Regions from separate parts of the Exiguobacterium sp. FSL W8-0210 genome, predicted to be linked through region 1. Evidence: predicted binding sites of a transcription regulator. Region 1 holds the regulator's gene; the other holds the start of a gene.
What was found. The regulator Rex, encoded in region 1, represses fermentation and respiration genes when NADH is low (regulators of the CRP and FNR family bind a similar motif). The targets are predictions, from matches to a motif close to TTGTGAAATATTTCACAA.
Positions count from the first base shown of each region.

Region 2: a site for Rex is predicted at 2,923-2,940, ahead of MKY22_RS04800 (L-lactate dehydrogenase). Genes of this name have one in related genera too.

Region 1 covers NZ_JBBOUK010000001.1:2,847,651-2,853,507, forward strand. Annotated here, with positions in the region: gene MKY22_RS14735 (S8 family serine peptidase) at 1-1,498, opposite strand, end outside; tRNA gene MKY22_RS14740 (tRNA-Ala) at 1,723-1,798, opposite strand; gene tatC (twin-arginine translocase subunit TatC) at 1,904-2,683, opposite strand; gene MKY22_RS14750 (twin-arginine translocase TatA/TatE family subunit) at 2,691-2,891, opposite strand; gene MKY22_RS14755 (redox-sensing transcriptional repressor Rex) at 2,891-3,550, opposite strand; gene MKY22_RS14760 (ABC-F family ATP-binding cassette domain-containing protein) at 3,718-5,619, shown strand; gene MKY22_RS14765 (hypothetical protein) at 5,601-5,857, shown strand, end outside.
Region 2 covers NZ_JBBOUK010000001.1:931,515-937,371, reverse strand. Annotated here, with positions in the region: gene MKY22_RS04810 (M42 family metallopeptidase) at 1-954, opposite strand, end outside; gene MKY22_RS04805 (GNAT family N-acetyltransferase) at 1,115-1,624, opposite strand; gene MKY22_RS04800 (L-lactate dehydrogenase) at 1,880-2,836, opposite strand; gene MKY22_RS04795 (DUF92 domain-containing protein) at 3,002-3,781, opposite strand; gene MKY22_RS04790 (5-formyltetrahydrofolate cyclo-ligase) at 3,775-4,320, opposite strand; gene rpmG (50S ribosomal protein L33) at 4,378-4,527, opposite strand; gene MKY22_RS04780 (1,4-alpha-glucan branching protein domain-containing protein) at 4,632-5,857, opposite strand, start outside.

The sequences.
Region 1 (5,857 bases):
GCGCCATGCTGACGTAATCCCCGTGATCGACTCGACCGCGGACGATGACACCTGCTGCCCCTTGCTTCTCAGCTTCTGCTTGGATCATACCGTAGTTGAAACCACCGTTACGCACGACGAAGACGACTTTCCCTTTGACGTCTTTACCTTCATAGTTCGAAGCTTGACCGTCACCGACATACACGACATCCTTCTTCTCTTTATCGAAGACGGCAATCGGATTCGGCGAATCTTGTTTTTGGTATGCCAAATAACCGGCATCCTGACCGTCGATCGTCAGCGCCATGCCTTCAAGCGTCAATTTCGTATTTTCGAGTGACGCGACTTGGAGCGCCTGGCTCGTCAATCCTGGTGCACCAACGACACCGATATCCGGGTTTGCTGTATATGGATTACCCGCACCATGACCTGCAAACGCCGAGTTACCAGCAGAAATCGCACACAAGATGCCGTTGTTCATCGCGTTGACGATTGCGCGTTGTTCTGGATCATCTGCATTGACGAACGATGCCGTCGAACCGAGACTCATGTTGATGACATCGGCTCCGAGTGCAATCGCATCATCAATTGCTTTAATGTAGATATCGCTGAATGTCGATGGCATTCCTGGATCGTTTCCGAAGACTTTCATCGCGAGGAGCTGTGTTTCCGGAGCGACCCCTTTGATACCACCGTTTGCTTCATCGCCGTTTGCTCCGACCGTACCCGCGACGTGCATCCCGTGCATCGATGCGCCCGCACCTAAATCACGGATTTCGCTATCGTGATCGGCATAGTTATAGCCGTACGGTACTTTTTCCGTGAAGTACCTTCCTTTTAAGCCTTTTGTTTCTTTCGCACTATCGACTTTCGAAGAAGTCAAATCAATCTTCGTCTCTGGGCTCAAGACCATGTCCTTATGTGATGGATCGATTCCTGTATCGATGACGGCAACGATTGTTCCTTCCCCTTTAAAACCATAGTCCTGCCATGTTTCCTTCGCATTGACCATGTCCTTGCTGTACAGCATGTCTGGCTTTGCACCTTTAGCAACTTCCGGACGCGCATACTCATGGGCGATATGTACGCTCTTGACTCCGCTCAGTTGTTTAATGTCTTCGATGTCCCCGAACTTGACTTCACCACTGAATCCGTTGATGACGGTTGTGAAGCTTTCCTTATATGTAACGGGAATCGCCTTTTTAGCGATGGCTGACTTGACTGATTTTTGGACGTTGACGAGGCGATCTTTGATCGACTCTTTTTCGGCATTGCTCAATGTGCTATACCGCTTGTTTTGAGCCTGGGCGATTTGAATCGCCGGCTTCTCTTCCATCTCGATGACGACACGGACTTTATCCGATTGTTTGTAGTGCTTCTCTTGCCCCGATTTCTTCAGCGAGAGCGCCTGCGGTTTTTGACCCGTTGCTTTGTCTTGCGACGACAGTGCACCTTGCGCACTGACTAGATTGGAAGACATCATTAAGACGGCTGCCATAAGTGCAATCTTCTTCTTCATGCGTTCGTTTTCCCCTTTTCTGTAAAACCATAGTAGTACTACTGATAAAACAGTTAAACGAAAATTCTGTATATTTAGTTTAATGAATTTAATGGAAATAAACAATTTATATTTGCCTATTTTTTTAATTTATTTGTTTTACGTGACATTTTATATTTTTAAGGAATTTAACTGGGAGAAAAATAAAAACTCCTCGACGCCTCGAGGAGTTGGATATTTGGTATTGGTGGAGACTATCGGGATCGAACCGACGACCTTTTGGCTGCCAGCCAAACGCTCTCCCAGCTGAGCTAAGTCCCCATGAATTATCTTTAGTATACGTATCACTAACTGCTTTATCAATATAAAAATAACGCTTTCATAAAAAAGAATTCCTTCCAAAAATCGTTGGAAGGAATTCACGATTCATTTATTCAATTCACGCATCAAATCCGCCTGTCGTTCAAGCTCTGCCTGTTGCTCGAGGATCAAGACCTTTTTGTACGTTCGCGCAGAAATCAAGATGCTGATCTCATAGAGAACGAACAATGGCACCGAGATCATCAAGTGTGACGTCACGTCCGGCGGTGCGATCAATGCCGCAACGACGAACAGCGCAAAGTACGCATATTTCCGATTCTTTCGCATGAAATATGGCGTCACGAGACCCAGACGTGTCAGGAACATCGTCACGACCGGCAATTGGAAAAGAAGACCGAACGGAATCGTCAATCGGATTAAGAAACTGAAGTAGTTCTCCACTCCAATGACTTGTTCGATTCCCAATTCTTTTCCTAGTTCAGTTGATACTTTTAATAAGAAAGGTAGCAACCAAAAGTACGAGAAGGCTACACCAGCCAAAAATAGAAAGAAGATGACCGGAATATACGTCAATGTCGCTTTTTGCTCCTTATCGTAAAGTCCAGGGCGAACGAATGCCCAAAGTTGGTACATCCAGAACGGCGATGCCAGAACGATTGCGATAATGAATGCAAGATTTAAATACAGCATTAAAGGATCGGCGACGTTGAAGGCATTCAAACCAATGCCGAGTTCTTTTAAGTCCGCTTGCAAGAAGCGGACGAGCGGTCGGACGAGTGGAAATGCGACAGCGAACAGGACGACGACGATGATAAGCGACCAGACGATCCGCTTTCGGAGTTCGTCAAGGTGCGACGTCACGCTTTGTTCTTGATCAATCGCCATGGTTCAATCACTTCTCTTTCGGTTCATCCTTTTTATCGTCGTCCATGATGCCGTTCGTGGCGCTCTTGAACTCTTTCAATGTCTGACCCGCAGCACGACCAAGTTCAGGTAACTTCTTCGGTCCAAAAATGATCAATGCGACGACACCGATCAGTGCTAAACTGCCTGGTCCGATGAACGCTATAGTTGACGGGATAAGGTTTTCCATTATGCTTTCACTCCTTCAGCTGATTGCGAATAATGCTTCATGAAATAAACTAACGACTGCAACTCGATCGATAAATCAATGTGATGGACCCGGACGCTCGCTGGCACGTTCAACCGTGCAGGCGTAAAGTTCAGGATGCCTGTCACACCATACTCGACTAACTCATCCGCTACTGACTGCGCGAACTGGGATGGAACCGTCAAGATGGCAACATCGACCTGATTCGCTTCGATTTGTTCTTTCATGTCCGAAACATGATAGATTGGAACGTCATGCGTCGTTGTTCCGACCTTCTCTTCGTCCGCATCAAACGCAACGACTATCCGAGTACTATTATTCTTTAAAAAGTTATAATTTGCAAACGCTGTTCCGAGATGACCGACCCCGATTAAAGCAACATTCGTCACCTCATCTTGATTCAAGGTTTTGCGGAAAAACGTTAAGAGATGTTGAACGTTGTATCCATACCCCTTCTTCCCTAATGCCCCAAAGTAGGAAAAATCGCGACGAATCGTTGCTGAATCAACCTTCACCGCCTCGCTTAACTCAGCAGAAGAGACGCGGAGCTTGCCTGAATTGTATAAACTTTGGATGAAGCGATAATATAGCGGCAACCGTTTTGCTGTCGCTTGTGGAATTTTTGTGTCTGGTCCATTCATCCTGCAGTTCCCCCTTCGGCCACATCCATCGTGGCACCCAAATCTTTGCAAAAAGCTTTCTACTCTCCTTGATTGTAAACCACTTCACATAGAGTCACAAATAATATATTCCGCAGGACCTCGCGCTTTTGTTCGTGATAGACTAAAGGGTGGAAGGATGGATGGAAATGATACTCTTACAAGTCAACCAACTCTCGAAATCATTCGGCGTCGAGCCGATTTTAGAAAATATCAAATTGGAAGTACAAGAGCGCGACCGCATTGCGCTCGTCGGACGAAACGGTGCCGGTAAATCGACCTTGCTCAAAATCATTGCTGGCGAACTCAGTCATGACTCGGGCGACATCATGAAAGGCAAGGATGTCAAAATTGGTTATCTCGCGCAAGACAGTGGTCTCGAATCGAATGAGACGATCTGGAACGAGATGCTGACCGTCTTCGAACATCTACAAGAACAAGAACGGACATTGCGCCGGATGGAAATCGAAATGGGCATGGAGCATATCTTGAACGACCCGGTCGCGTACGATCGTCTCTTGAAGACGTATGATCAAGCGCAACACGACTTCTCAGAAGCAGGTGGTTATCAGTTCGAAGCGAATATCCGCTCCGTTTTGCACGGCATGCGCTTTTATCCGGATGATTACTCGCGCCGGATTCAGACATTATCCGGTGGTCAACGGACACGGCTTGCCTTAGCGAAGATGCTCTTACAAGCACCAGAGCTTCTCATTCTCGATGAGCCGACCAACCACCTTGACATCGATACGCTCGCTTGGCTCGAAAGTTACCTCGGTGGTTATCGTGGTGCCGTCCTAATCGTCTCGCACGACCGGTACTTCCTCGACCAAGTCGTCAATGTCGTCTATGAATTGTCACGCAATGTCTGTCGTAAGTTCACGGGGAACTACACGAAGTACTTGGAGCAAAAAGCGGTCTTGTACGATCAGGAAATGAAGCAGTTCGAGCAGCAGCAAGAAGAGATCGCGAAGATGCAGGACTTCATTCAACGCAACATCGCCCGGGCGACGACGACAAAACGTGCCCAAAGTGTCCGGAAACGGCTCGAGAAGGTCGACCGACTCGACCGACCAGATGGGGATGAACGTAGCACGGTCCTGTCCTTCCCAATTGAAAAACAGAGCGGGAACGATGTTCTTCAAGTCAATCAACTGGCGATCGGTTACGAAGAAGCTGTCTCAAAAGACATCACGTTCCGCTTGCAACGCGGCGAATCACTGGCACTCGTCGGACCAAACGGAATCGGAAAGTCGACGCTCTTGAAAGTTCTCGTCGGTCGCTTACGCCCCCTATTCGGTGATTTCCGATTCGGAACCGGCGTCTCGATCGGCTATTACGATCAAGAGCAGGCGGAACTCAATGACCGGAACCGTGTCATCGATGAGATTTGGAACGAATGGCCATTGATGCGTGAACAAGAAGTCCGTTCTGTCCTCGGACAATTCTTGTTTAGCGGCGACGACGTCTTCAAAATTGTCCATGAATTATCCGGTGGCGAACGCGGACGTCTCGCGCTCGCAAAACTGAAACTACGGAAGACGAACGTCCTCGTCCTCGATGAGCCGACGAACCACTTGGATCTGGATTCGAAGATGGTCCTTGAGAACGCTCTCGTCGACTATGAAGGTACGCTACTCTTCGTCTCCCATGACCGGTACTTCATCGATCGGATCGCGACACGCGTCATCGAGATGAGTGAAGCTGGTGTGACAGAATACCTCGGCGATTATTCGTACTACACAGAGAAGAAGGCTGAACAAGAAGAAATCGCTCGCCTTGAAGCCGAAGAGGCAAAAGCGGCAAAAGTCACGGCATCGAAGACGATCGACAAAGAAGCACAGAAAGAAGAAAAAAAACGCCGTCAGCAAATCGAACAACTCGAACAAGATATTGAACGGCTCGAACAGCGTTCAGCGGAAATCGAACAGTTGCTTTGCGAACCGGAAGTCTTTAATGATATTCCAAAAGCGACAGCGTTATCTGCGGAACGGGACCAGATCGATGTCGATCTACTCGAATTGATGGAACGATGGGAGAACCAACACTGATGCGGACGAAAAGCTTTTTCATTAACTTGATTCAAGGACTGCTATCCGGCATCCTTTATTTCGTACCGATGTATGCGGACTACGTGTCGACCTTCATCCGCCCGGATGCTTTTAATGCCGCGCTTCCTTTGTTCCTCCTGATTTCTTGCATGATCGGTCTCGTCATCCAGACATGGAGCGGTCTTTTCGTCAGTTTACTCTCGGGATTATGCTGTACGCTCCTGACGACACAGCTATT
Region 2 (5,857 bases), 1.9 Mb from region 1:
TCGCTCGTAAGAATGGCTCGATTCAATCCCCGGACCAAATAGTCCGTGTCGAACATCATGGCCCGCACGCACTGCTGCCGAAGCGTCCGAACTATAGAACGGATAAATATCAACTTTATATGGGATACTATTGCGTTGTGCTAGACGTGTTAGCTGATGACGTAACCCTAAGTCATACGGACCGGAACCGTCTTTTGCACAAATCGAGACCGTGAATTCGTCAGAGTGCTGACCATCTCCTAACGCCCCCATGTCGACCGCGATATATTCTGCGACTTCTTCCGTGAATCCAGCATTTCCACCGAACCCAACCTCTTCATAATTTGAAATCAGGATCTGGACCGTGTGTGGCAGGTCGATGGTTTTCCATTCTTTAATCAATTCGAGCAACAAAGCAACCGATGCTTTATCATCGAGATGGCGCGATTTCACGAATCCCGTTTCCGTATAGAGGAAACGCGGATCAAACGTCACGACGTCTCCTACTTCAATCCCCGCGACGCGCGTCTCTTCTGCTGTCGTCGAACGAATATCAAGTCGGACTTCGATATTATCAGCGGACCGTTCCGTTTTATTCGTCTCGCGTGACGTATGGACACTCGAATGATGGAAAACAATCGTACCGGAAATCGTTTGACCGTCCATCTTATGAATGAGACAGTTCTCTCCTTCGATCGCTGTCCAAGCATACCCACCTAACTGTGATAAACTGAGTCGCCCCGTTGGTAAAATCTCTTTTACCATTGCACCTAACGTATCAACGTGTGCCGTCAGCAATCGTGTACGGTTTGAAGCGCCAGGCAAAGTCGCTAAGATCGCTCCCTTTTCAAGTTTGCGATACGTGATCCCGTCTGCAACCAAACGCTTTTCTACATATGTAATCGCTTCTTTCGTCGAACCTGTCGGACTTGGAATCGAGACCAGCTCTTCAATCGTACGTATGACTTCTTTCATGTTCATTCGCTCCCTTTCAATCGGACTACACCGTACTATCCGCTTTGTTTTCATGATAACAAATATTCATTCTTTGTCGGTACTGATATCCTATATGCACTACGCGAAAAAGCTGTAGCACTTTTTTGCTACAGCTTTTTGTCCACACCATATAATGAACTTAGACGTATTTTTTCATCCAAATATCATCGCGGTATGTGCCGTCTTCTAATTTTACAGAGTCTGGATCTTCGGCATATACTTCAAAGCCGAGCGATTCGTAAAGACTTTGCGCTGCTTCATTTCCTGATAATACGGCAAGAATGACTTGCTCAACGTCTGGTAACTTCTTCGCCTCGTCGATCAAGGCCTCCATTAGAGCACGACCGGTCCCTCCACGATATTCAGGCGAAACATATACTCCGGAAATCATCGCTTTGTGCGACTCACGTGACAGTTCGTATGGCTTGACCTGACCAAACCCAAACAATACATCGCCGTCGAACATACCGAGCCAAATCTCATCGGAGTCGGGTTCTCCTTCTAGACCTTCTCGTACTTCGCGGAGCGGGGTTTGCTGTTCATCGTCAAACGAATGACCGAAAGCATCTGGATGATTCTTTAATCCCTCAAGGCGTAGATTCCAGTATTGTTCTGCATCCTCTTTAGTTAATTTTCGAAAAGTATACATGACTGTCGATTCTCTCCTTTTTTGGGTTTCATGACGTACAAAAAATAACGGAAAAACGCTTCTATCTCTTACTTAACCTTTTTCTAGTAAAATAAAACCTAGATTTTTTCTCTTTAATTTCACTTAAATACAGTAGTGATGTTTGCCTCTTCTTTTTTCTCATAACAAAAACTCAAAGGTGGACACCAAGATACAGGATCACCATTTGAGTTTTTAAGCTCTCTATTTATGAGGTTTTCGTCATGCTTCGCGCCGTTAACCTTGCAAGACGGGTTCAAGCGTCTGACGTAATACATCAGCAGAATGATGGAATTTCTTCAACTCTTCTTCCGTCAATGAGACTTCAATGATTTCACGCACACCTTGACGATTGATGATGGCGGGAACTCCAATATGGATACCGGAAATTCCGTACTGCCCATCGACATGCGCACCGACCGTCAACAGACAGTTCTCATTTCCGAGGATGGCACGAACGATCCGAACGAGCCCAAGCCCAATCGCATAATAGGTTGCCCCTTTGCGCTCGATGATATGATAAGCCGCATCTCGGACGTTGATGTAGATTTGGTCAAGATCTGCTTGAGAATAACGATCGTCTTCAGCAAGGAGTTCATCAATCGTTTTCCCATAAATGCGGCTGTTACTCCAGGCTGCGAATTCCGTGTCACCATGTTCGCCAAGAATATAGGCATGGGCATTTCGGGAATCAATGTGAAAGTATTCTCCGAGCATTTGACGCAGACGCGCTGTATCCAGCACCGTCCCTGATCCAAATACGCGTGCTTTCGGAAGACCAGAATATTTCCAGGCAAGATGTGCCATGATATCAACCGGATTGGAAGCCACGACGATGATTCCATCAAAACCGGAATCCATGATTTGACGAATCATTTCTTTCATGATCAACGCATTCTTTGCGACGAGATCGAGTCTTGTCTCACCTGGTTTTTGTGGAGCGCCTGCCGTGATGACGACGACTTCCGCTTCGCGGCAGTCTGCGTAGTCGCCAGCCCATATTCGCATCGGTGAAGAGCTAAATGGTGTTCCATGGTTTAAGTCCATTGCCTCGCCCTCTGCTTTGGCTTTGTTGACATCAATGATGACAAGTTCTTCACAAAGTCCAGCTGTTGACATCTGATAGGCAAAGCTTGAACCAACTGCACCAGCTCCAATGAGAGCTACCCGTGTCACTTTCGCATGTAATTCCATATCGTTATGTCCACCCTTTCATTCATCCTAAGAGTTTGTTAGCTATCTCACAAGTAAATTGTAACATCTTTCACATTCTTTGTATCATGTGAAATTAATCACATTTGTCCATTTTGTGTCATTGATATCCTAACATAAAGAATTACATACTCATATACTTTCCAGTTACCAGAATCGAACGATGATAAACCCGATTCCACTTGCCAAACCACTCGTTAAGACATTGACAGCATCGTTCCCTAAAAATCGAATGCCCGAAACGTAAGCGGTCGGTTGACCATGGTGCTCTCGCTTTTCTGTGTATTCTCCACAAACCGTACATCGGTAAACGCGTTGCCCTACTGCTCCAAATAGTGTATCCAGTAGGCTCCCAAGTACACCGATGCTTGTTACGAGTAAGACGTCCCTTAAAGAAAGAGAAAATATCCAATGCGCTGCTATCGCGATGAACGCAGCTCCTGCGATCGTACCTACCGTTCCAATCAGCGACATCGCTCCACTTGTTCCTGCTGGTACCCGGCGTAACGTTTTGAGCGACCATGGATCACGTTTTGAGAGCGGTCCGATTTCGGATGCCCACGTATCAGCATTCGATGCTGCGATGACGAATAGAAATAACAAGAGATACGCAAAATCCATCGTCATGGCATACGCTAAGGCAGCAACGAACGCTAGCCCTCCATTCGCAAGAACCTGCCATCCGTCACGCGCGCCGTCCTTCTCAACGATGGAGTCGACCGATTGTTTTCTGGACCGTCCGACCTTCGATAACAAGCTCGAGCTACCAAAGAAAAGCAAGAGTACTACTAATCCTTGCCAACCGAATCCGAATGAGACACCACTACCGACGAGCAAGGTCATGATCGCACCACTTGTCGTCAATAAACGAAAAGATCGTCCGGTCCAAGCCAGCAATAGACAAAACAAAATGGTCGCGCTTAGCATCGGATGACCTCTAAGTCAGTAACGATCAGGTCAACTGGAATATCAAAGGCTTCCACTTCGAAATCTGAAAGAAGTTGTTCAGAAAAGGCAATCGATACTTTGCAACCTGTATATGTCACGAGTGCACGATCGTAATAGCCTCCTCCCCACCCTAACCGATATCCGTCCCGTCGATAGGCGCGACCTGGAACGAGGCAAAGCTCTGCTTGATCAAGTGAGGCGCGACGTGCTGAAGCTATCGGTTCAGCAATCCCCATCTGATTTGCTTGCAGTTGATCTTCTGGTCCATGTTCATAAAAGATCATCTCGTCTCCGACTACTTTTGGTATCAAGACCGTCTTGCCCTCTTGCCACGCCTGTTCAATCAGCATTCTTGTATCACATTCATTTCGAAAAGCTAATGTGATCGCGACACATGTCGCTTGTTGCCACTCAGGCAACAACAAAACATGTTCGTAAATCAACCGTTCCTTCTCCGTACGATTCTCCATTACATCTAATCTTTCTTTGATTAGACGGCGTACTTCTTGTTTGTTCATGACTGTCTTCCTTTCCACAAAAAAAGCCATCACACGAAGTGACGGCTTCCATCTCAATTATTTCACTTCACGGTGAAGTGTGTGCTTACGGAGACGTGGGTTGTATTTCTTCAACTCAAGACGCTCTGGGTTGTTACGCTTGTTCTTTTTAGTGATATAAGTACGGTCACCAGTTTCAGTGCAAGCTAATGTGATTTTAACGCGCATGGGATTCCCTCCTATCTAGCTCTCGATGTATCAAGTGATTTTGCTTTACATAAGGTTAAGCATACTCAAGTATCGTACCAAGAAAGAAAAGGAATTGCAACTGTTCATCCGTTCTTTTTCGGATTCGTCACGTGTTGATATGGTTTTTCAAGGTTCTCTTCAAAACGCAGTGGCTTCTTTTCGACGTGATACTCTTGTTCCACCCCGTGACGTGACTCTTCTCGTTCTAGATAAACGACCGCTGATTGGCGCAACGCATCTCCTTCAAGTCGTTTTAAGGCAACGACCAGACCACCTGAACGATCAGGAGAACGCTCACTTTCGACATCGTAGACGTTACTTACGAGTGGCAACTCTTTCATCTTCGCGATAGCTTGGGCAGCTGATGCGGTCTCCATGTTGAAGTTGTGGATGACTGCGAAATCAACGATCTTACTCAAGGCTTGCGCTTGGCGTAAGAATGCTAAATTTAGTGCCGCCAGTTGGTTATAGGTCTGAACGAGCGGTAGACCCGTCACTTGCACTCCGTAAACATGAACACCTTCTTCAAATCGATACGCTTCTGGATGTTCCGTGACGACATAGACATTCTCACCAGCAGCAGCAAGTCGTCGAGCGAGCTCCGAAGCCGGCCGGTCTGACGCATCATATTGTCGGACGAACAACAAGATGGCGTCCGTATTCCAAGATTTCTCACGCTTCACTGCCACGTAGTAATCATGTGCTGTCAAGAAGACATCCGGTTCAATATCTGAATCTCGAAGGAAAGGATATTCGCGATATCGATCATCCAACCATTCCACCGTCAGCTCCTCAGCATCCAGGCGACGCTCCGTTTCTTCAAAACGTAGGATGTGCTCCCGGAAACGATTCGCAGCATATTGAGCTGTCGTCTGTCCATCGAGGATGAACGGCCAGTCGCTCGAGACAGCGAGGAGGTATTCTCGAATGAGTTGACGCTTTGCTTTGACAGTCAACGCATCTTGATGACGATTTCGGGCTACGACACCTGCTAGTCTCTTCTCAAGTTGATGGAGATGACGAATCATCCAGTCATTCCGTTCATTGATCCAGACTTCCGCGTAGCCTTTTCGTCCCCACGTTCCCATCGCGACATGTGCCGTGTCGATGTCTTGGAAGTGACGTTCGAGGAAGATCGCCGGTGAAATCGACTCAATTCCTTGACCTTCTAAACGTTCCATCGCTTTACCGAGGAAGTCGGGACCTTCAAACCACCAGTGACCGAACAATTCGGCATCAAATGGTGCTGTGACAAGGAACGGTGGGAAGTCTTGTCCTTGATGCGCATCCAAATGTTCACCGAGTGCTT